Regions from separate parts of the Rhizobium sp. NZLR1b genome, predicted to be linked through region 3. Evidence: predicted binding sites of a transcription regulator. Region 3 holds the regulator's gene; each other region holds the start of a gene.
The links. The regulator PhoB, encoded in region 3, activates phosphate uptake and scavenging genes when phosphate is short. The targets are predictions, from matches to a motif close to TGTCATNNANCTGTCAT.
Positions count from the first base shown of each region.

Region 1: HJB84_RS23570 (UDP-2,3-diacylglucosamine diphosphatase) is a predicted target of PhoB. The motif match lies at 4,184-4,200, and genes of this name have one in related genera.
Region 2: phnF (phosphonate metabolism transcriptional regulator PhnF) is a predicted target of PhoB. The motif match lies at 5,273-5,289, and genes of this name have one in related genera.

Region 1 covers NZ_JABDWC010000019.1:10,638-18,689, reverse strand. The annotation lists gene HJB84_RS23585 (ABC transporter permease) at 1-860, opposite strand, end outside; gene dgcA (N-acetyl-D-Glu racemase DgcA) at 959-1,942, shown strand; gene HJB84_RS23575 (MFS transporter) at 1,894-3,111, opposite strand; gene HJB84_RS23570 (UDP-2,3-diacylglucosamine diphosphatase) at 3,310-4,152, opposite strand; gene HJB84_RS23565 (histidine phosphatase family protein) at 4,296-5,045, shown strand; gene HJB84_RS23560 (efflux RND transporter permease subunit) at 5,139-8,052, opposite strand, start outside.
Region 2 covers NZ_JABDWC010000011.1:117,961-126,012, reverse strand. The annotation lists gene HJB84_RS17695 (glucokinase) at 9-1,034, shown strand; gene HJB84_RS17690 (ABC transporter ATP-binding protein) at 1,183-2,970, shown strand; gene dapB (4-hydroxy-tetrahydrodipicolinate reductase) at 2,986-3,810, shown strand; gene HJB84_RS17680 (2,3-bisphosphoglycerate-dependent phosphoglycerate mutase) at 3,832-4,467, shown strand; gene phnF (phosphonate metabolism transcriptional regulator PhnF) at 4,512-5,249, opposite strand; gene phnG (phosphonate C-P lyase system protein PhnG) at 5,358-5,834, shown strand; gene phnH (phosphonate C-P lyase system protein PhnH) at 5,834-6,442, shown strand; gene HJB84_RS17660 (carbon-phosphorus lyase complex subunit PhnI) at 6,447-7,553, shown strand; gene HJB84_RS17655 (alpha-D-ribose 1-methylphosphonate 5-phosphate C-P-lyase PhnJ) at 7,550-8,052, shown strand, end outside.
Region 3 covers NZ_JABDWC010000007.1:274,154-282,205, reverse strand. The annotation lists gene pstC (phosphate ABC transporter permease subunit PstC) at 1-763, shown strand, start outside; gene pstA (phosphate ABC transporter permease PstA) at 760-2,079, shown strand; gene pstB (phosphate ABC transporter ATP-binding protein PstB) at 2,095-2,910, shown strand; gene phoU (phosphate signaling complex protein PhoU) at 2,955-3,668, shown strand; gene phoB (phosphate regulon transcriptional regulator PhoB) at 3,801-4,484, shown strand; gene HJB84_RS13525 (GcrA family cell cycle regulator) at 4,658-5,191, opposite strand; gene HJB84_RS13520 (aspartate aminotransferase family protein) at 5,615-6,814, shown strand; gene argF (ornithine carbamoyltransferase) at 6,852-7,766, shown strand; gene HJB84_RS13510 (Hsp33 family molecular chaperone) at 7,855-8,052, shown strand, end outside.

The DNA of each region.
Region 1 (8,052 bases), on a different contig from region 3:
GTCAAAAGCGGCAGCGCGATGGTCAGCGCCACCAGTCGCGGGAAGATCAGTACGCCGATCGGGTTGAGCCCCATCACCTTCAGCGCGTCGATCTCCTCGCGCATCTTCATCGAGCCGATCTCGGCGGTGATCGCGCTGCCCGAACGGCCGGCGATCATGATCGAGGTCAACAGCACGCCGATTTCGCGCAATTGCAGGATGCCGACGAGATCGACGACGAAGACCTCGGCACCGAAGTAGCGCAGCTGGAAGGCGCCCTGCTGGGCAATGATCGCCCCGATCAGAAACGACATCAGAAGGATGATCGGAACGGCGCGAACGCCCATATTGTCGATTTGGTTGATGATCGAGGCCGGCGAAACGCCGCTGCCGCGGCCGAACTTCATCTGTGCGCCGCGCACCGCCGAGCCGAGAATATACATGGCGGCGGCGAAATTGTCCCAGACGTCGTAGGCCATCTTACCGACCGGCGCGAAGATGCGCCCAGCAAGCGACACCTTCTCCTTCAACTCCGGCTCCGGTTTGGCCGACTCCTCGGAGAACATCGCCAGCATTTCGTCGATATGCTGATTGGTGCCTTCGAAGCGGACCGTCCGTCCGGCCGCCTCCTCTTCCTTCTTCAGCCGGCACAGCAGCCAGATCCCGGCGGTATCGATATCCGTAATGTCGGAAAGATCGACCGTCAGGTCACCGGCCTTCTGGTGCAGCAGCTTCTCGAAGTCACGCAGCACGAAATGCACATAGGCACTACGCCAGCTGCCTCTGAGACGCACATGCTGCCCCGAGCCATCGGACTGGTCGTCCACGTCAAGTGAGGCAACGTTGCGATTCTCGGCGTTCAAGATACTTATGTCTTTCAAGGCTCACGGCGACATTACCGACTCGGCGGATCGTTCGCCGCCCGGCGCGTCAATATACAGAAGCAACGTGCGAATTCCATGCTCACAGGACAGCAATAATGCCGCGCACCCTCGATATCCAGATGAATTCATTTCCGATTGCTGGGACCTTCACCATCTCGCGCGGCGCAAAGACCGAGGCCGAGGTGATTACCTGCACGCTCTCCGAAGACGGTGTACAGGGGCTTGGCGAATGCGTGCCCTATCGCCGCTACGGTGAGACCATGGAGAGCGTTTTTGCCCAGATCGAGGCGGCGCGTCCGCTGATCGAGGCCGGGATCTCCCGCCGCGACCTCTTGTCCGCCATGCCGCCGGGCGCTGCCCGCAACGCCGTCGATTGCGCCCTCTGGGACCTGGAAGCGAAACAAACGGGTGAAAGCGTCGCGGCCCGTCTCGGCCTTGCCGATCTGAAGCCGCTCACCACCGCTTACACCATCTCGCTCGGTGAGCCGGAGGTGATGGCCGCAAAGGCTCGCGAACATGCAGGCCGCGCGCTGCTCAAGGTCAAGGTCGGAACCGGCGACGATGAAAGCCGTATCCGCGCCGTCCGCGCGGCCGCACCCGATGCCGCCATCATCCTTGACGCCAATGAAGGCTGGCCGGAAGCCGTGCTCGAACGACATCTCAACATCGCGGCGCAAGCGGGTGTGGCTCTCGTCGAGCAGCCGCTGCCGGCCGGCCGCGACGCTCTGCTTGCCGAAATCCGTCGCCCGCTTCTCGTCTGCGCCGACGAAAGTGTCCACCACACCGGCGATCTCGCAAGCCTTGCAGACCGCTATGATGCGATTAACATCAAGCTCGACAAGACGGGAGGCCTGACGGAGGCCCTGGCGATGAAGGTCGAGGCAGAACGGCTCGGTTTCAGCATCATGATCGGCTGCATGGTCGGCACCTCGCTTGCCATGGCGCCGGCCGTGCTGCTCGCCCAGAATGCCGATTTCGTCGATCTCGACGGTCCGCTGCTGCTTGCCCGCGATCGCGAACCCGGCCTGCGCTACGCCGCTTCCCTGGTCTTTCCGCCTGAAAGCACGCTTTGGGGCTGAAGGTAGTAAGCTGAGATGACGAGGCCGAGACCGGAGAACGCGACGAGCGCCATGACGTAATAGCTGACGACGCCGAGCCAGGCATAGAGATAACCCGACGCCAGCGTCATCAGCGCCATTGCCATGCCGACATAGAAGAAGTAGGCGCCTTGCGCCGAGGATTCCTGCGTCTCCTGCACCGTCGCCATGATCCGCCGCTGCACCCCGGTATGCACGAAGGCATAGGTGAAGCCGTGGAAACATTGCAGCAGGAAAAAACCGGCAAAGCCGGTATTCATCGGAAACAGTATCCAGCGGCAGACGCTGACCGCGCAGCCGAAGCGGATCAGGGTCCAGGCGTCGAAGCGCCGGTTGAGACGCTTCGACAGGAAGAACACCGTCACTTCGGAAGCGACGCCGACGCTCCAGAGCAGGCCGACCTCAGTGCCGGAAAAGCCGAGATGATGCCAGTAGATCGATGAAAAGGCGTTGAGCACCGCATGGCTCGACTGCTGAATGGCGACACCGATCAGCAGCAGCAGCAAGTGCGGCTCGCGCAACCCGCTGCCGGTGGCGGCCGGAATGTTGATCGGCTGGCCACGCCGACGCGTCGGCCCGATGCGCGGGCAGAAGATCGCCATGACCACGGTCATGGCAAAGCCGAACACCATGATATCAAGCACCATCCCGCCGCCCCACCGGCTGATTAGCTGGCCACCGACCAGCGTCGAGACGATGAAGGCAATCGAACCCCAGACGCGCATCGACCCGTAATCGAGGCCCCAGCGGCGCACGCCCGAGATGACGATCGATTCGACGACGGGCACATAGGGCGCGAAAGTGGCGCCCTGCAGTGCATAGACGATCGTCACCGGCCAGAAGGTCGTCGTCCAGAAGAGCGCGATCGCCGTCAGCAGCGACAGGCTGCCCGACCAGAGCAGCACGTCGGCGCGCTCCTTCAAACGGTCGGCGATCATGGCGACAACAGGCGCCACCAACACGCGAACCACCATCGGTATGGCAAGGATAACGCCGATCTCGTGGTCGCTGAAGCTGTGGGTTGCGAGCCACATCGGAAAGAACGGCAGAACGATGCCGTTGACGAGCAATGGCGCGCAATAGGAAAGCGCGCTGAGCAGCCGGAAGCGCGGAGGCGCTCCCTCACTCGGGGAATGTTGAGCGGGAATCATCGGTGGACCTGAAGGAAACTGATCGTTGTCCTAACACACCACCCTGGAGGCGACCATTGCGAGAAATAGCCCTACTGAAACGTTTTAGAAAATAAATAGTGCCTGTCGCCTGACGGTAACGGCTAAACTCCTGGAGCGCGCGGCGCTGATACGCCGGCCCCAAAAATCAGACGGCCCTCAAATCAGGCGCCCCCCAAATCACGCGGCCTGCGGGGCGAACTCGCCCTGGTCATGCATTTCGATGGCGGCAAGCGCCGGCACACTGCTGGCAAGCGCCCGCCAGGTGATCAGTTCGAACGTGCCGTCGTCGTGCTCGGCCACCGCCGTGCAGCTTTCCACCCAATCGCCCGTATTGATGTAGCGGATGCCGTCCATGTCCTGGATGATGGCATGATGGATGTGTCCGCAGATCACGCCGTCGGCGCCGCTTTTGCGGGCTTCCTCTGTCACGACGCGCTCGAACTCACCGATGAAGTTGACGGCATGCTTGACCTGCAGCTTCGCCCAGGCCGAGAACGACCAGTAAGGCATGCCGAGGCGTCGGCGCACTGCCGCCAGGAGGATGTTGATGCGGATCGCAGTATCGTAGGCCCAGTCGCCGAGATAGGCGAGCAGGCGTGCGTTGCGGACGACCACATCGAACTCGTCGCCGTGCAAAATCAGGTATTTTTTGCCGTCGGCGCCATCATGCATCATGCGGTCGACGACCTCGATGCCGCCGAAATGCATTCCCGGGAAGTCGCGCAGGAATTCGTCGTGATTGCCGGGGATATAGACGACGCGTGTGCCCTTGCGGGCCTTGCGCAGCAGCTTCTGGACGACATCGTTGCAGACCTGCGGCCAGTACCAGCTGCGCTTCAGGCGCCAGCCGTCGACGATGTCGCCGACGAGCACGATCGTATCGGCCTCGTGGTGGCGCAGGAAATCCAAAAGGAAATCGGCCTTCGCGGCCTTCGAGCCGAGATGGACATCGGAAATGAAGAGCGTTCGGAAATGTCTGGGTTCCATCATGTCTATCACGAGCTGTCGCTCATGCCCCATCTTTCATCTAGCCTTCCAAAACCAGACTCGTGTTTCAGGAAGATGACAGACTGGGGAAAAGCCCTGCGCGCCGGCAATATTGCCCTCTCCATCGAGCGCGTTCATGATGAAGGCGACTCATATCCGACAATGCGGGATGGCTGATGCGTCTCTTTCTCGTTCGCCACGGCGAATCTCTCGGCAACCTCAATGAACAGGCCTATCGGCAATTCGGCGATCACAATGTGCCGCTGACCGAGTGGGGTCACCGCCAGGCGGTGGAAGCCGGCGGCGCGATCGCCTCCTATTTGAAGACACTGCCGGGCGCGGATTTCCGCAAGCTGCAGATCTGGTACTCGCCATTCCTCAGAACACGGCAAAGTAAGGATGCCTTGCTTACAGCCCTGCCGGAAAGCTATGTCGGCGAAATCCGGGAGGATTACCTGCTGCGCGAGCAGGATTTCGGTCTGTTCACCGAAATCTATGACCATGCCGAACAGAAGCAGAAATTTCCCGAGGAATTCGAAAAATGGGCGAGACTGCGCAGCAACAGCGGCAAGTTCTACGCGCGGCCGCCAGATGGCGAGAGCCGGGCGGATGTGGCCCAGCGTGTCCGCCTTTTCCTTCAGACCGTCATGCGCGACGCTGAAAATAGCAGCCACAACGTCGTGATCGTCGGCCATGGCGTCACCAACCGGGCGGTCGAAATGAATTTTCTGCACCGCCCCGTCGAATGGTTCGAGCGTTCCGACAATCCTGGAAATGCCGATATCACGTTGATCGAGGGGACGCGCTCGCAAGGATACGTGTCGACCCTGCTGCACCAGGCGGCCGACCGGCAGCCGGGACAGGAAAGTGAACTGCGCGATGCCTATGGCGCCGACGTGACGATCACGCCGAAGCCCGGTGGATAGGTTTCTGGCGGATTACACAAGGCAACCCGCCAACTCCTCACCTCAGGTTATTCGTCGCCTCGGGTGAACCTTCACCTCGGGTGACTGGTCACCCTATGTCGGCGACGTCACCGTTGCCGGTTCCTGCCCGGCCGGTGCCTCCTCGTTCACAGTCTCCGGCCGCTTCATCCTCAAGAGACGCAGCACGAAGACGAAGAAGACGGGAACGAAGAAGATCGCCAGCACCGTCGCCGAGACCATGCCGCCCAGCACGCCGGTGCCGATCGCATTCTGGCTGGCCGCACTTGGGCCGGTGGCGATTGCCAGCGGCACCACGCCCAATGTAAAGGCGAGCGAGGTCATGATGATCGGCCGGAAGCGCAGCCGAGCGCCTTCGATCGCGGCATCCATCAGCGATTTTCCCTCGGCAAAGCCGTCCTTGGCGAATTCGACGATCAGGATGGCGTTCTTCGCCGACAGACCGATGATCGCGATCAGGCCGACCTTGAAGTAGATGTCGTTGGACATGTCGCGGCTCATTACCGCGAGCACGCAGCCGATGACCCCAAGCGGCACGACCAGCATCACCGACAACGGGATCGACCAGCTCTCGTATAGCCCCGATAGCAGCAGGAAGACGAAAAGGATGCTGAGACCGAACAGGAACGGCGCCTGCGATCCCGATTTGAGCTCCTCCAGCGACTGGCCGGTCCATTCGAAGCCGAAGCCGTCGGGAAGCTCGGAGGCCAGCCGTTCCATTTCGGTAATCGCCGCGCCCGATGAATATCCCGGCGCCGGAGCGCCCGAAATGCGAACAGAGGGATAGCCGTTGTAACCGACGATCTGCGCCGGCCCCTTCTGCCACTCGGCGACCGCGAAGGATGAGAGCGGCACCATGCCGCCGCTCGCATTGCGGACGTTGAGTTTCATCAGGTCTTCGGCCTGAAGCCTGCTCTTGTCCTGTGCCTGCACGATGACGCGCTGCATGCGGCCGGAATTCGGGAAGTCGTTGACGTAGCTCGAACCGAGATTGGCGGTGATCGTGCTGTTGATGTCGGCGAAGGCGACGCCGAAGGTATTGGCCTTTTCGCGATCGATGACGAGCACCAGCTGAGCCGAATCAGGCATGCCCTCCGGCCGGATACCGGCGATGATAGGGTTCTCAGATGCCTTGCCGAGCAGCATTCCTGCCGCCTCGGTCAGTGCCGCCTGGCCCTTTGCCCCGCGATCCTGAAGGCGGAAGGTGAAACCGTTGGTCGTGCCGAAGCCTTCGATCGGCGGCGGCGACAATGCGAAGGAAGTCGCATCCTTCAACGCAAACAGCTGCATATTGACGCGGTTGGAGATCTCCTGCACCGAATTGCCCGCGCCACGCTCGGCCCAGTCCTTCAGGGTAACGAACACCAGGGCGGCATTCGGCCCCTGCCCCGAAAAGCTGAAGCCCTGGATCGCCACGACGTTGGCAACCGCCGGCTCCTTCTTGAAGATCGCCTCGATGCTTTCGAGCGAGGCGACCGTGCGGTTACGGCTCGCCTCGGGCGGCCCCTGCACGTCGACGATCAGGAAGCCCTGGTCCTCGTCCGGCACGAAACTGCTCGGCAGGTTGACGAAGAGATAGCCGAGACCGACGACGACCGCGACATAGACCGCCATGACCCGCCAGGAGCGCTTGGCCAGTCCCTCGACGGCGCGGGCGTACCTGCCGGTCAGCCGTTCGAACTTTCGGTTGAACCAGCCGGCGATGCCCTTCTTCTCGTGATGGCCCTTGATCGGCTTCAGGAAAGTCGCGCAGAGCGCCGGCGTCAGCGACAGCGCCAGGAAGGCCGAAAACAGGATCGAGACGACCATGGTCAGGCTGAACTGGCGGTAAATGATGCCTGTCGAACCCGGGAAGAACGCCATCGGCACGAAGACGCAGGAGAGCACCAGCGTGATGCCGAGGATTGCGCCGGTGATCTGCCGCATCGCCTTTTTGGTCGCCTCCTTCGGCGACAGGCCTTCCACCGCCATCAGACGCTCGACGTTCTCGACCACGACGATGGCGTCATCGACGAGGATGCCGATGGCAAGCACCATCGCAAACATCGTCAACACGTTGATCGAGAAGCCGGCGGCAAACATCACCGCCAGCGTCCCGAGCAGCGCGACCGGCACGACGAGCGTCGGAATGATGGTGTAGCGGAAGCTTTGCAGGAAGACGAGCATGACGATAAAGACGAGGGCAACGGCTTCTGCGAGCGTATGCGCCACCTTCTCGATCGATGCCGAGACGAACGGGCTGGTGTCGTAGGGAACGGAATATTCGACGCCCGCCGGGAAGAAACGCGACAGCTCCTCCATCTTCGCCTTGACCAGATTGGACGTGTTGACGGCGTTGCCCGTCGACGACAGCTGGATGGCGATGGCAGCGCTCGGTTGCCCGTTCAGCCGGGTGGAGAAGCTGTAGCTCTCGCTGCCCTCTTCGATCCGCGCGACGTCGCGCAGCCGGACGTTCGACCCGTCGGCATTGGCGCGCAGCACGATGTTCCCGAATTCCTTGCTGTCGGTCAGCTGACCCTTCACCAGTACCGTCGCCGTCAGGTCTTGCGAGATCGGATTGGGTGCGGCGCCGATCTGGCCCGCCGCAACTTGGGCATTCTGCGCCGAGATCGCCCCGCTGATGTCGGAGGCGGTGAGGTTCAAGCCGACCATCTTGTCGGGATCGATCCAGATGCGCATCGCCCGCTGCGAGGCAAACAGCTGCGCCCGGCCGACGCCGTCGAGACGGCGTAGCTCGCCGATGACGTTCCGGTTGAGATAGTCGCCGAGCGCCACCTCATCGGTCTTGCCGTCGGTCGAGGTCAGCGAGATGAACATCAGGAAGCCGGACGACGCCTCCTCGACTGTGACGCCCTGATCCTTGACGGATTGCGGCAGCCGCGGCTCGACGCGGCGGATGGCATTCTGAACGTCGACGGAGGCCTGGTCGATATCGGTGCCCGCCGCAAACGTCGCGGTGATCGTCATCGCGCCCGAGGTGTCGGAGGTC
Region 2 (8,052 bases), on a different contig from region 3:
AACCGGCCATGCCAAAACCGAACAACAGCACCGCTCCGCTGCCTTTCCCGATCCTGATCGGCGATATCGGCGGCACGAATGCCCGCTTCTCCATCCTGACCGATGCCTATGCCGAGCCGAAGCAGTTTCCGAACGTGCGCACGGCGGATTTCGCGACGATCGACGAAGCGATCCAGCAAGGCGTGCTCGACAAAACAGCCGTGCAGCCGCGTTCGGCGATCCTTGCTGTCGCCGGCCCGATCAACGACGACGAGATCCCGCTGACCAATTGCGACTGGGTGGTGCGGCCAAAGACGATGATCGAGGGCCTCGGCATGGAGGACGTGCTCGTCGTCAACGATTTCGAGGCGCAGGCGCTGGCAGTCGCCGCCCTTTCGGATGAGAACCGCGAACGCATCGGCGACGCCACCGGCGACCTGATCGCCTCCCGCGTCGTGCTCGGACCGGGCACCGGTCTCGGCGTCGGCGGGCTGGTGCATGCCCAACACAGCTGGATCCCGGTTCCCGGCGAAGGCGGCCATGTCGATCTCGGACCGCGCAGCAAACGCGACTATCAAATCTTCCCCCATATCGAGACGATCGAAGGCCGCGTCTCCGCCGAGCAGATCCTCTGCGGGCGCGGCCTCGTCAACCTCTACCACGCCATCTGCGTGGTCGACGGCATCCAGCCGACGATGAAGGATCCGGCCGACATCACCTCGCACGCACTTGCCGGCAGCGACAAGGCGGCCGTTGAGACCGTCTCGCTGTTTGCCACCTATCTCGGCCGGGTGGCGGGCGACATGGCGATGGTTTTCATGGCGCGCGGCGGCGTCTATCTGTCCGGCGGCATCTCACAGAAGATCCTCCCGGCGTTGAAGAGGCCGGAATTCCGCATCGCCTTCGAGGACAAGGCGCCGCATACGGCGCTGCTTCGCACCATCCCGACCTATGTGGTGACGCATCCGCTGGCAGCGCTTGCCGGGCTTTCCTCCTATGCCCGCATGCCGGCGAATTTCGGCGTCTCGACGGAAGGCCGCCGCTGGCGGCGCTGACCCCGGCGCGCAGAGCAATAGAGCGCCCCTTTCGCGTCCTATCCGGACGCGCGGCGCTCTAGCCAAACCAGTCCCAACTCTTTATAGAGCCGGCAAAAGTACGCGTCGCCCCCGCGCCGCGTTTGGTCCGAGACAGGAAACCTCATTTTTGGAAGCGGCGGAAAGCAGAACGCAGAGCGTCAGCAGCGATACCGTAACCGGCATCCTGAAGCGCATCATCGCTGAAAACGGCCGCGATCATCTCTGGGGCTATGTCTTTGCGATTGCCTGCTTGATCGTGGTGGCGCTTTCGACGGCGTTTACCGCGTGGATCATGCGGGCGATCATCGACGAGGCCTTCGCCAACCGGCGCGCCGACGTCGTCTGGATCATCTGTCTTTCGATTTTCATCGCTTTCGTGCTGCGCGGTTTTGCCAGTTACGGCCAGGCGGTGACGCTTTCCAAAGTCGGCAACGATATCGTCGCGCGTTACCAGCGCCGGCTCTATTCGCATCTGATGACGCTTTCGGTCGGCTTCTTCAGCGAGGCCCGCTCTGCCCATATCGCCGCGCAGGTGAGCCAGAACGTCAGCGGCATCCGCGACGTGCTCAACTTGACGATCACCTCGACGGTGCGCGACCTGCTGACCTTCATTTCGCTGCTGGCCGTGATGATCCTCCAGGATCCGTTGCTCAGCCTTGCGGTGTTCATCATGGCCCCGCCGCTGCTTTATGCGCTGCGTTATGTTTCCAAGCGGCTGCGCTCGGCGACGCGCGAAGCCGTGCATTTGAACAGCCACGTTCTCGGCGCCATGCAGGAGACGATCCAGGGCATCGCCATCGTGAAAGCCTTCACGATGGAAGACGAACTGGAACGCAAGGTCACCAAGCTCATCAAGGGTGCCGAAAACAGGGCGAACCGGATTGCCCGGCTTTCCGAACGCACGTCTCCGCTGACAGAAAGTTTCGCGGGCTTTGCCGTCGCCAGCGTGCTGGCCTATGCCGCCTACCGCTCAATCTACTACAATGTGCCGCCCGGCGCCTTTTTCTCTTTCGTCACGGCGCTGCTGCTTGCCTATGACCCGGCCCGCCGGCTTGCCCGCCTGCAGGTGCAGATGGAGCGTGCCGTCGTCAATGCGCGGATGATCTATGAATTGCTCGACATGGAGCCGCGCCAGCGCGACCTGCCGGATGCCCAGCCGCTGACGGTGACGCAAGCCAGGATCGAATTCCGCAACGTTTCCTTCGGCTATGGCAGTGAGAGCGTGTTGAGCGGTGTGAGCTTCATCGCCGAGGGCGGCGCGACCACGGCGCTGGTCGGCCCTTCGGGGGCCGGCAAATCCACCGTCATCAACCTCATTCCGCGCTTCTACGATCCGCGCGAGGGCGAAATCCTGATCGACGGACAGGACATCGCCCACATCACCAAGAAGTCGCTGCGCCAGCAGCTCGCCTATGTCTCGCAGCAGCCCTACCTGTTCGAGGGCACGATCCGCGACAATATCCGCTATGGCCGGCCGGAAGCGACCGATGCCGAGGTGGAAGAAGCGGCCCGGCTTGCCTATGCGCATGATTTCATCTCAGCCCAGCCGCAGGGTTACGAGACGCCGGTCGGCGAAAACGGCGTGACGCTTTCCGGCGGCCAGCGCCAACGGCTGTCGATTGCGCGTGCCCTGGTGCGCAATGCGCCGATCCTGCTTCTCGACGAGGCGACCTCAGCCCTCGACACCGAATCCGAAGCGGCCGTGCAGAAGGCGCTCGACGAGGCGATGACCGGCCGTACCGTCGTCGTCATCGCCCACCGGCTTTCGACCGTGGTGCGCGCCGACAAGATCGTCGTCATGCAGCAGGGCCGCGTCGTCGAGGAAGGCAATCACGAGACGCTTGCGAAGGTCCGCGACGGTCTTTACGCTCGCCTCAACAATCTGCAGAGGCCTTCGGCCTCAGATTCAAACTGACCTGGTGAGCCTGACATGAGCGATGCTGCGATGAAACTGGTGGTGGTTGGCGCAGCCGGGCGCATGGGGCAGACGCTGATCCGGCTCATCCATTCCATTGAGGGCGCCACACTCCATGCCGCAGTCGAGCGCAGCGGTTCGCCCTTTATCGGCAAGGATGCCGGCGAGATCGCCGGTCTCGGCCCGACCGGTGTCATTATCGGCGACGATCCGCTCAATGCCTTTCTGGATGCCGAAGGCGTGCTCGACTTCACCTCGCCTGCCGCAACAACGGAATTCTGCGGCCTCGCCGCTCAGGCCCGCATCGTCCATGTCGTCGGCACGACCGGCTGTTCGGCTGAAGACAATGCCAAGATCGCCGCCGCCGCCCGCCATGCCCGTATCGTCAAATCAGGCAATATGAGCCTCGGGGTCAATCTGCTCAGCGTGCTCGCCGAGCAGGCCGCGCGTGCGCTCGAGCCTGATGACTGGGATATCGAGATCCTGGAAATGCACCACAAGCACAAGGTGGATGCGCCTTCCGGCACCGCCCTTCTGTTCGGCGAGGCCGCAGCAAAGGGGCGCGGCATCGATCTTGCCGCAAAATCCGTGCGTGTGCGCGACGGCCATACCGGCGCCCGGCAAGCCGGCACGATCGGCTTTGCGACGCTGCGCGGCGGCTCCGTCATCGGCGAGCATTCGGTGCTGTTCGCCGGTGAAGGCGAAATCGTCACCCTGTCGCACAGCGCAGCCGACCGCTCGATCTTTGCGCGCGGCGCCATCAAGGCCGCACTCTGGGCGCGCGACAAGAAGCCGGGTCTCTATTCCATGCTCGACGTGCTCGGGCTTTCTTCTTCATAACGATATTGCGGAGGCAAATTCATGAGTGGTACCCTCGTCCTCGTTCGCCACGGCCAGAGCGACTGGAACCTGAAGAATCTCTTCACCGGCTGGAAGGATCCCGATCTGACGGCGCTCGGCATCGAGGAGGCCAATGCCGGCGGCAAGGCGCTTGCCGAATACGGGATCAAATTCGACGTCGCCTACACCTCGGTGTTGGTGCGCGCGCAGCACACGCTGAAGCTCATCCTCGACAAGGTCGGCCAGCCCGATCTGCCAACGATCCGCGACCAGGCGCTGAACGAGCGCGACTATGGCGATCTCTCCGGTCTCAACAAAGACGATGCTCGCGCCAAATGGGGCGAGGAACAGGTGCATATCTGGCGCCGCTCTTATGACGTGCCGCCGCCCGGGGGCGAGAGCCTGCGCGATACCGGCGCCCGCGTCTGGCCCTACTACCTCACAGAAATCCTGCCGCGCGTGCTCAACGGCGAGAAGGTGCTGGTTGCCGCACACGGCAATTCGCTGCGCTCGCTTGTCATGGTGCTCGACAAGCTCAGCAAAGAAGGCGTGCTTGCCCTCAATCTCGCGACCGGCGTTCCCATGGTCTACAAGCTGAAGGCGGATTCCACCGTCGCGTCGAAGGAAGTGCTCGGCGATATGTCCGGCGCACACTGAATTCTGACGTCCGTGCCAGCCGGAGTCGGCTGGCACCTCATGTCTCAATTCTCGATGGTGAACTGCACCCGGTCGGCTGCGAACCGGCTGATCGAATATTGCACCGGCACGCCATCGAGATCAGTGTTCATCGCCTTTGCGATCAGCAGGATCGCGCCGGGGGTGAGTTCGAGGTCGGCCATATCGGCTGCATTCGCATGGGCGGCCGTCACCTCGGTCGTTGCACGGACATAGTCCGACAGGCCGAGCTCGGCGAAAGCCTTGGTGATCGATTCGTGCTTGCGGTAGGCCTCGCCGATCCCGGCAAAACGCCCGGCAGGAAACCAGCTCGTCGCCTTTGAAACCGGCCGCCTGTCGGCATGGCGCAATGTTTCCAGCCGGATCACCTGCCCCCCTGGCTTGATATTCAGCCAGCGGGCGACCTCGGCGCTGGCCTCCTCCTTCACCTCGTCGAGCAGAAGGCCGCGCATCTCGCGCGCCTGATCGCCGATGCCGGCGGTAAATCGCGTGCGCCGGGTAATCGGGAAATTCAGCCGCTCCTTGCGCTCGATCAGCGTGCCGCGACCTTGTACCGCACGGACGATCCCTTCCTGCGCCAAGGCCGCCAAAGCGCTCCGCACCGTATGCCGGTTGACGCCGAATTGCAGCGCCAGGACCGTCTCCGGCGGCACCATTCCGGTCTCGTCATAGGTACCCGTGCTGATTGTCTCACGGATCCGGTCGGCGATCTGGCGCCAGAGCGCCACACCAGTCTGCCTTTGCACCTGCTTTAATCCTGGCATTCCGCCCCCGTTCCCACGTCCGATGTCACACGCTTGTCACCACATCGATTTAAGCGTAGGTATATCTTGTATGGTTGTCTATATCAATAGACATTTTAGGAAGCGATAATGATATCAGCGGATAGGACAGGCGCAACGCCACAGACGGCATCCGGGCGCAAACGCGCCGCCGATCTGCTGGCGCGCGCGGAACTGAGCGAACTCTCGGCGGTCTGGAACGCGTTGCCGGAAAAGCCCGCGGCACATCCGGTGCGCGGACCGGAGACCGGGTTGGTGATGGTCCGCGGCCGCATCGGCGGCGGCGGCGCTCCCTTCAATCTTGGCGAGGTCACAGTGACCCGGGCCACGGTCCGGCTCGTCTCCGGGGCGATCGGCCATGCCCAGGCGCTGGGCACCGACCGTGAGAAGGCCCGGCTGGCGGCGATCTTCGACGCGCTCTGGCAGGAGGAGGCGACGAAGGATTTTGTCGAACAGGCACTGCTTTTGCCCGTCGCCGAACGGATCGCCGATGCCGAACGCCGCAAGGCGGACGAGACGGCAGCGACCCGCGTCGATTTCTTCACCATGGTGCGGGGAGACAACTGATGGGGCTGAAGACAGAAGCCCTCACAGGTGGCTTTGCCGACCCGGTCTTCCACGCCCAGAGCGTCTTCAAGATGCTGATGGACGGCATGGCTCGCCCCGGCACGATCCAGACCGTCCGGCCCGATGTCGCGCCGCCTGTGCCGTTCGGTATTGGCGCCGGCACGATCGCGCTGACGCTTTGCGACCACGACACGCCTGTCTGGCTGTCCCAGGGACTGGCGAAATCGGCCGTGCCGGAGTGGCTCGGCTTCCACACCGGCGCGCCGCTGACCGGTGAAAAGGCTGAGGCCCGCTTCGCCTTCACGGAGGCCGGCACCGCGCTTTGCTCCTTCGGCCTGTTTGCATCGGGCACGCAGGAATATCCCGACCGCTCGACGACTGTTGTCATCGAGCTCGCCGATCTCGAGGGTGGACGCAGGCTGGCGCTGATGGGGCCCGGTATCCAGACTGTGACGGAAATCGCGCCTGTCGGGCTGCCGGAGACCTTCCTGCGGCTCTGGACCGAGAACCGCGCGCTCTTCCCGCGCGGCATCGACGTCGTGCTGACGTCGGCCGAGCGTTTCCTCTGCCTGCCGCGCACCACCAAGATCACAGCAACGGAGATCTGAGCTCATGTATGTTGCCGTCAAGGGTGGCGAGGCCGCCATCGCCAATGCCCACCGCCTACTGGCCGACCGCCGCCGCGGCGACCGTTCGTTGCCCGCGATCGGCATCGAACAGATCGTGGCGCAGCTGGCGCTCGCCGTCGACCGGGTGATGGCCGAGGCCTCGCTTTTCGACCGCACACTCGCAGCGCTTGCCGTCCGCCAGTCGCGCGGCGACATGATCGAGGCGATCTTCCTGCTGCGCGCCTACCGCACGACGCTGCCGCGTTTCGGCTATTCCAAGCCGCTTGACACGGCTGATATGACGATCGAACGCCGCATCTCGGCGACCTACAAGGATCTGCCGGGCGGCCAGCTTCTTGGGCCCACCTTCGATTATACCCACCGGCTGCTCGATCCGTCGCTGCTTTCCGACGAGGCGGTCGAGACGCCTGCCCAGCGCACAGCCGAGACCGGCCGCGTCATGCGCGTCTCCGAGATCCTCGGCGAGGAGGGGCTGATCGAGGCCGACGGCGACATGCCTGAGGATCACGAGATCGGCGACCTGACCCGCGAGCCGATGGAATTTCCGATGACCCGCGATCTGCGCCTGCAGGCGCTCGCCCGCGGCGACGAAGGTTTTCTGCTGGCGCTCGGTTATTCCACCCAGCGCGGCTACGGCCGCAACCACCCCTTCACCGGCGAGATCCGTATCGGCGAGGTCGAGGTGGAATTCGACGTGCCGGAACTCGGTTTTGCCGTCTCGCTGGGCACGATCCAGATCACCGAGTGCCAGATGGTCAACCAGTTCAAGGGTTCGGCGAAGGCACCCCCGCAATTTACCCGCGGCTACGGCCTGGTCTTCGGCCAGAGCGAGCGCAAGGCGATGGCGATGTCGCTGGTCGACAGGGCGCTTCGTGCCGAAGAGCTCGGCGAGGATATCACCGCCCCGGCACAGGACGAGGAATTCGTCATCTCGCACTCCGACAACGTCCAGGCGACCGGCTTCGTCGAGCACCTGAAGCTTCCGCATTATGTGGACTTCCAGGCCGAACTCGATCTCGTCCGCCGCATGCGTCGCGAATTCGAAGCCGCCCGCAACGCTGGCGAAGACATGAAGGAGGCCGCCGAATGAGCGATCTGGCCAGCTACAACTTCGCCTATCTCGACGAACAGACCAAACGGATGATCCGCCGCGCCATCCTGAAAGCGATCGCCATTCCCGGCTATCAGGTGCCTTTCGCTTCGCGCGAAATGCCGATGCCTTACGGCTGGGGCACCGGTGGCGTGCAGGTGACGGCCTCGATCATCGGACCGGATGACGTGCTGAAGGTCATCGACCAGGGTGCCGACGACACGACCAACGCCGTTTCCATTCGCGCTTTTTTCCAGAAGGTCGCCAATGTCGCGGTGACGACGCGCACAGGCGAGGCGACGATCATCCAGACGCGCCACCGCATTCCGGAAGAGAAGCTCGGGCCCGGCCAGGTGCTCGTTTACCAGGTGCCTATCCCCGAGCCGCTGCGTTTCCTCGAACCGCGCGAGACCGAGACGCGCAAGATGCATGCTCTCGAGGAATACGGCCTGATGCATGTGAAGCTCTACGAGGATATCGCCCATAACGGCCGCATCTC
Region 3 (8,052 bases):
TGCCGGCGCCGGCAGCTCGTCCTTCGGTCAGTTCGGCCTTATCCCGCTGCTGCTCGGCACGCTCTATATCGGCATGGTCGCCATGCTGGTCGCCGTACCGGTCGGCCTGTTTGCCGCGATCTACATGGCCGAATACGCCTCGCCGAAGCTGCGCGGGATCGCTAAGCCGCTGCTCGAAGTGCTCGCCGGCATTCCGACGATCGTTTACGGCTTCTTTGCGCTCGTCACCGTCGGCCCGTTCCTGCGCGATTTCTCGGCTCAGATCAGCGGCCTGCTCTCCGGCAACTACACCAACTTCATTCAGGCGCAGAGCGTTCTGACCGCCGGCATCGTCATGGGCATCATGCTGATCCCCTACGTCTCCTCGCTGTCGGACGATATCATCACCGCCGTGCCGCGGACGCTGCGTGACGGTTCGCTCGGTCTTGGCGCCACACGCTCCGAAACCATCAAGAAAGTGGTCTTGCCCGCAGCCCTTCCCGGCATCGTCGGCGCCTTGCTGATGACCGCCTCGCGCGCCATCGGTGAAACTATGATCGTCGTGCTGGCCGCCGGTGTCGCCGCCCGCATCCAGATCAACCCCTTCGAGCCGATGACGACGGTGACCGTCAAGATCGTCAATCAGCTCACCGGCGACCTCGAGTTCACCTCGCCGCAGACGCTGGTTGCCTTCGCCCTTGGCATCACGCTGTTCTGCATCACGCTTTGCCTCAATATCTACGCGCTCTACATCGTGCGCAAATACCGGGAGCAGTACGAATGACGGATATTGTTTCTCCCGCCGGGATAACCGTTTCCAAGGCGCCCACGCGCCGCGATATCGGCATCAAGCGCCGCTACGCCGCCGAACGCCGGTTCCAGGCCTATGGCATCGCCGCCATCTCCTTCGGCCTCATCTTCCTGTTCATCCTGCTGTGGACGGTGATCGGCAAAGGCTACACCGCCTTTCAGCAGACGGCGATCACCCTGCCGATCGAATTTTCCGAGAAGACGATCGACCCCAGCAATAAGCGTGCGACCGATGCTTCGGTGCTGATCGCCGCCAACTACCCGGTTCTCCTGCGCGACGCGATCGTCAAGCAGCTGAACGTCAATGCCGCAAGCCGTCCCGACGTGCGCGATGCATCCGCCATGCTCTCCAAGGGTGCGCCGGTCCAACTGCGCGACATGGTCGTCGCCGACCCGTCGATCATCGGCAAGACGGTCAATGTCACCGTGCTTGCCGACGCCAATGTCGACAGCGCCAACAAGGGCCAGATCGACCTGTCGGTCGATGAGAAGAACCGCAAGGTCAACGACAAGCAGGTTGGCTGGATGAACGAGCTGAAGGCGAGCGGCGCTCTCCACAAGCAGTTCAACACCGGCCTCTTCGTCAACGGCAATTCCAGCCGTCCGGAGGCCGCAGGCCTTGGCGTCGCCCTCATCGGCTCGCTCTACCTGATGCTGATCGTGCTGGTGCTCGCTCTGCCGATCGGCGTTGCCGCCTCGATCTATCTCGAGGAGTTTGCGCCGAAGAACAAGCTGACCGATCTGATCGAGGTCAACATCAACAACCTCGCCGCCGTGCCCTCGATCGTCTACGGTCTGCTCGGCCTTTCCGTCTTCATCAACTTCGTCGGCCTGCCGCGTTCGGCTTCGCTGGTTGGCGGCCTGGTGCTGACGTTGATGACCCTGCCGACGATCATCATTGCGACGCGCGCCGCACTGCGCGCCGTGCCGCCGTCGATCCGCGCTGCAGCCCTCGGCCTCGGCGCCTCGAAGATGCAGATGGTGTTCCACCATGTTCTGCCGCTCGCCATGCCCGGCATCCTCACCGGCACGATCATCGGCCTGGCGCATGCGCTCGGCGAAACCGCGCCGCTGCTGCTGATCGGCATGGTCGCCTTCGTCGCCAACGCGCCGACGACGCCGCTCGATCCCTCGACGGCTCTGCCCGTGCAGGTCTATATGTGGGCCAACGAGGCCGAACGTGCCTTCGTCGAGCGGACTTCGGGTGCCATCATCGTCCTGCTCCTGTTCCTGATCGTCATGAACATGGGCGCCATCCTCTTGCGTCGTCGCTTCGAGCGCCGCTGGTAAACGGAGTTACACATCATGAACATGTTGACGGAAGCTGCAGTTGAAAAAGCGCTGGATCAGAAGATGAGCAACGTCCCTTATAAGATGATCGGCAAGGATGTCTCGGTTTACTATGGCGAGAAGCGCGCGCTTTTCGATGTGAACCTGAACATCCGCGAAAACACCGTAACCGCGCTGATCGGCCCGTCCGGCTGCGGCAAGTCGACCTTCCTGCGGAGCCTAAACCGCATGAACGACACGATCGACGGCTGCCGGGTCACCGGCAAGATCACGCTTGATACCGACGATATCTATGATCCCGATATCGACGTCGTCGAACTTCGCGCCCGCGTCGGCATGGTCTTCCAGAAGCCGAACCCGTTCCCGAAGACGATCTATGAAAACGTCTCCTACGGCCCGCGCATCCATGGCCTTGCCAAGTCGAAGGCCGATCTCGACCAGATCGTCGAGACCAGCCTGCAGCGTGCCGGCCTCTGGAACGAGGTCAAGGACCGCGTGCATGAATCCGGCACCGGCCTGTCCGGCGGTCAGCAGCAGCGCCTCTGCATTGCCCGCGCCGTCGCCGTCAGCCCTGAAGTCATCCTGATGGACGAGCCCTGCTCGGCGCTCGACCCGATCGCCACCGCCAAGGTCGAGGAACTGATCCACGAACTGCGCGAGAACTACACGATCGTCATCGTCACCCACTCCATGCAGCAGGCCGCGCGCGTCTCGCAGCGCACCGCCATGTTCCACCTCGGCAATCTCGTCGAGGAGAACGACACCGACAAGATGTTCACCAATCCCGACGATCCGCGCACCCAGGACTACATCATGGGTCGCTTCGGTTGATTTTGGCGACACCAAGCCTTCCCGTTATTCGAGGATAAAGCCCCATGGCATCGACACATATTTTTTCTGCCTATGATGATGATCTGAAGTTCCTGTCCAGGCGGATTTCCGAAATGGGCGGCCTGGCCGAGCAGATGGTCAGCGAGGCCGTCCGGGCGCTCGTCAACGGCGATACCGCGCTGGCGCAGAAGGTCATCTCCGACGATGTGATCCTCGATCACGCCGAGCGAGAAATCGGCGACAAGGCGATCGTTACCATCGCCCGCCGTCAACCGATGGCCTCGGACCTGCGCGAAATCATGGGTTCGATCCGCATCGCCGCCGATCTCGAACGCGTCGGCGACCTCGGCAAGAACACCGCCAAGCGCGTCATCGCCGTGCAGAGCACCGGCGTTCCGCGCAAGCTCGCCCGCGGTCTCGAGCATCTGTCCGAGCTGGCGCTCGTCCAGCTCAAGGAAGTGCTCGACGTCTACACGACGCGCTCCGCCGACAAGGCCAATGCGATCCGTGAACGCGACAACGAGATCGACGCGATGTACACCTCGCTGTTCCGCGAGCTGCTGACCTACATGATGGAAGATCCGCGCAACATCACCAGCTGCACGCATCTGCTCTTCTGCGCCAAGAACATCGAGCGCATCGGCGACCACGCCACCAACATCGCCGAGACGATCTACTACATGGCGACCGGCGCACAGCCGGAAGGTGACCGTCCGAAAGACGACAGCGCCAACACCGTCGGCGCGGTCACGGAATAAAGCCCATACTAGCCGTTGCGTGCGCGCCCATCCGGGCGCGCAAAGAGGTCGCAGCCACCTTTCTGAATTTGCGCAGGATGCATTGCTTAAATCACCCCGGTTTAAGGAACATGCGCGAGGAGACCGACAGGCATGATCCCGAGAGTTGCAGTTGTTGAAGACGAGGAAGCCTTGAGCGTGCTTCTTCGCTACAATCTCGAAGCGGAAGGCTTCGAGGTCGATACTATCCTTCGTGGCGACGAAGCCGAAATCAGGCTTCAGGAGCGCACGCCCGACCTGCTCATCCTCGATTGGATGCTGCCCGGCGTCTCCGGCATCGAACTCTGCCGGCGCCTGCGCATGCGGCCGGAAACCGAACGTCTGCCGATCATCATGCTGACGGCGCGCGGCGAAGAGAGCGAGCGCGTCCGCGGACTGTCGACCGGGGCCGACGATTACGTCGTCAAGCCGTTCTCGACCCCGGAGCTCGTTGCCCGCGTCAAGGCGATGCTACGCCGCGCCCGTCCCGAGGTGCTGTCGACGGTGCTGAAATGCGGCGATATCGAACTCGACCGCGAAACCCATCGCGTCCATCGCAAAAGCCGCGAAGTCCGCCTCGGCCCCACCGAATTCCGCCTGCTGGAATTCCTGATGTCGTCGCCGAGCCGGGTCTTCTCCCGCTCGCAGCTTCTCGACGGCGTCTGGGGCCACGATATCTATGTCGACGAACGCACCGTCGACGTCCATGTCGGCCGCCTGCGCAAGGCGCTGAACTTCTCCAACATGCAAGACGTCATCCGCACCGTCCGCGGCGCCGGCTATTCGATGGAAGCCTGAGGGGTTTCCGATAAAGTCGAGCAAGCTCTGCCCCTCACCCTAACCCGACCGGGGTCGAGCCACTCGTCTCGACCCCGGTGCCGGCAGGCGGATGAGGGGCAGCCACACCCAACGTACTCACATAAAAAAACGGGCCTTCCAGCCCGTTTTTGCATGTCGACAATGTCACCCGTTCAGCTCGCCCGCGCTGCCGCCCGGCGGCGTTCGTTGACGGGCTGGTAGGCGAGTTTCTGGTGATAGCCGCAATAGGGTGAATTGTCGGGGGACTCGCAGCCGCAGAAGTGGAAGTCATCCTTCAGCGGATCGCCGACCGGCCACTTGCAAGTGCGTTCGGTCAGTTCCGTCAGGCCGAGGCGGCGGGAGATCGGCACGACCACGCTGCCTTTCGGCACGTATTCCATTTCCTCGACCGTTTCGATCTCGATCTCTTCCTTCAGCATCGTTGCGCCCTGCTGGCGGGTAACGGTGCGGGTGGTGATCCGAGAGGCGAAGTTCGGCGCGCGCGGCGCCGATGTATTGCGTTTCGGCGTTCGGGCCGTGGCGGCCGTGCCGCCGGCCTTGGCGCGGCCCGGAAGGCTCAGGCGGTGCACCTTGCCGATTACAGCGTTTCTGCTGACACCGCCAAGTTGCGCCGCGATCTGGCTGGCGCTCAGTCCTTCGGCCCAAAGCTTCTTGAGTTTCTCGACCCGCTCGTCTGTCCAGTTCATGCCCTGTCTCCACCTTCTGCGTTGGTGATGGCAGAATCCCTCACCGTTGCCTCGGAAGCTCCGAAACAAGAAACGCTTGATCAATTTTGGTGACTAGTTCCGCCGCATGCAGTCTAGTAATTGAACTTTAACCTAGTGTGAGCGTGACTCCGTGACAAGAGTCGCATGAATCCGGATGAATCGAATTCGGAGTTTTCCCCAACTTGCTGCCCCAGCGTGTCATTTCTGCAATAAAGCCTGTTGAAGGTCGAAAACACCGCTGTACAACCTTGCTGCATGCGCTAAGGGCGCAGTTTTGTTGACATTGCAGCGCGAAAAGGAAATAGTACCGCTGGCCGCCGCAAGGCGGCATTTTTAATTTTTCGGGCCTGGTTTTCTTAGCCGGAGTCCGTTGCTTGATAACTCTGATCGGGAGACCGCGCCATGGCTGAAGCCGCGCCGCTTTATGACACCTACTCTCGTGCCCCGCTGCGGTTCGAGCGAGGCGAGGGCGTGTGGCTGATCACCGAAAGCGGCGAACGTTATCTCGATTTCGGCGCCGGTGTTGCCGTCACCTCGGTCGGCCACGGCAATCCGCATGTGGTCGGCGCGCTGAAGGAGCAGGCCGACAAGGTCTGGCACCTCTCCAACATCTATGAGATCCCCGGCCAGGAGCGTTTGGCCAAACGGCTGACCGACGCCACCTTCGCCGACAAGGTGTTCTTCACCAATTCGGGTGCTGAAGCGCTCGAATGCGCGATCAAGACGGCGCGCCGTTATCAGTTTTCCAACGGCCATCCCGAGCGCTTCCATATCATCACCTTCGAGGGCGCCTTCCATGGGCGGACGCTCGCGACAATCGCCGCCGGTGGCCAGGAGAAATATCTCGAAGGCTTCGGCCCCAAGGCGCCGGGTTTCGATCAGGTGGCGTTCGGCGACATCGAAGCGGTCCGCGCCGCGATCACCGATGCGACGGCGGCAATCCTCATCGAGCCGGTGCAGGGCGAGGGCGGCGTGCGTCCTGCCACCCCCGAATTCATGAAGGCGCTTCGCCAGATTTGCGACGAAAACGGCCTGCTGTTGATCCTCGACGAGGTCCAGACCGGCGTTGGCCGCACCGGCAGGTTCTTTGCCCATGAATGGTCGGGCGTCACGCCCGACATCATGGCGGTTGCCAAGGGCATCGGCGGTGGGTTCCCGCTCGGCGCCTGCCTTGCTACTTCAGAGGCCGCCTCCGGCATGAAGGCCGGCACGCATGGCTCGACCTATGGCGGCAATCCGCTCGCCATGGCCGTCGGCAGCGCCGTGCTCGACATCATCCTCGCCGATGGCTTCCTCCAGCAGGTGCGCGACGTAGCACTCGTCTTCCGCCAGGGCCTCGCCTCGCTGAAGGATCGCTATCCCGATGTGATCGAGGATATCAGAGGCGAGGGGCTGTTGCTCGGCATCAAGGCTGCTATTCCCTCGGCCGAATTGCTGCAGGCGATCCGCGCCGCCCATCTGCTCGGCATACCCGCCGGCGATAACGTCATCCGCCTTCTTCCGCCCCTCGTCGTCACCGCCGAGGAAGCCCGAGAGGGCCTTGACCGCATCGAGCGCGCCGCCGAGAGCATTCGCGCCGCGAAGGTCAAGAAAACGGCTTGAAGAGATTGCCGCCTTCGGGCGCAGCACAGGTAAGAACATGGCTCCCAAACATTTCCTCGATCTTTCCGCGGTCACCTCAGCCGATCTCAGAACCATCATGAACGATGCGCTCGCCCGCAAGCAGGCCTTCAAGGCCGGCACGGGCGACAAGCCGCTCGCCGGCAAGATGCTGGCGATGATCTTCGAGAAGCCGTCGACGCGCACCCGCGTCTCCTTCGATGTCGGCATGCGCCAGCTCGGCGGCGAAACGCTGTTCCTGTCCGGCACCGAGATGCAGCTCGGCCGCGCCGAGACGATCGGCGACACCGCCAAGGTTCTGTCGCGTTATGTCGATGCGATCATGATCCGCACTACCGAGCATTCGCGCCTGGTGGAGCTTGCCGAACATGCGACCGTGCCTGTGATCAACGCGCTGACGGATGACACCCATCCCTGCCAGATCATGGCCGATATCATGACCTTCGAAGAGCATCGCGGCCCGATCAAGGGAAAGACCATCGCCTGGACCGGCGACGGCAACAATGTGCTGCATTCGCTGGTCGAAGGCGCCGCCCGCTTCGGCTATCGCATGAACATGGCGGTGCCCCTTGGCTCGGAGCCTAAGGATCACTATCTGAACTGGGCCCGCAATGAGGGCGCCGAAATCATGCTCTGCCATGATGCCGACCGTGCGGTCGAAGGCGTCGATTGCGTGGTGACCGATACCTGGGTCTCCATGAATCAGGAACATCGGGCCCGGGGTCACAATGTCTTTCAGCCTTACCAGGTCAACGCGGCCTTGATGGCCAAGGCCGGCAATGATGCATTGTTCATGCATTGCCTGCCCGCTCATCGCGGTGAGGAAGTGACGGACGACGTGATCGATGGTCCGCAATCCGTGGTCTTCGATGAAGCGGAAAACCGTCTTCATGCGCAGAAGTCGATTCTTGCTTGGTGCCTGGGCGCGATCTGAACCATAATCGGACGCCGCGTGCGAAAAACGCGTGGCCGCGCGAGCGAAGAGCACCCTGTCCTTTCGCTTGAAAACTAGGAGTGAATCCATGGCAGAAGCTGCAGCCGCCCTCGGCCAGTTCGATTTCGCCGGCGATGACCATGTCGTCCCCTTTCAGGTGGACGGGCTGGATGTGCGCGGCCGCGCCGTCCAGCTCGGCCCGATGCTCGACGCGATCCTCGAGCGCCATCATTATCCGGCCCCTGTCGCCCGGCTGCTCGCCGAAGTCGTCGTGCTGACGGTGCTG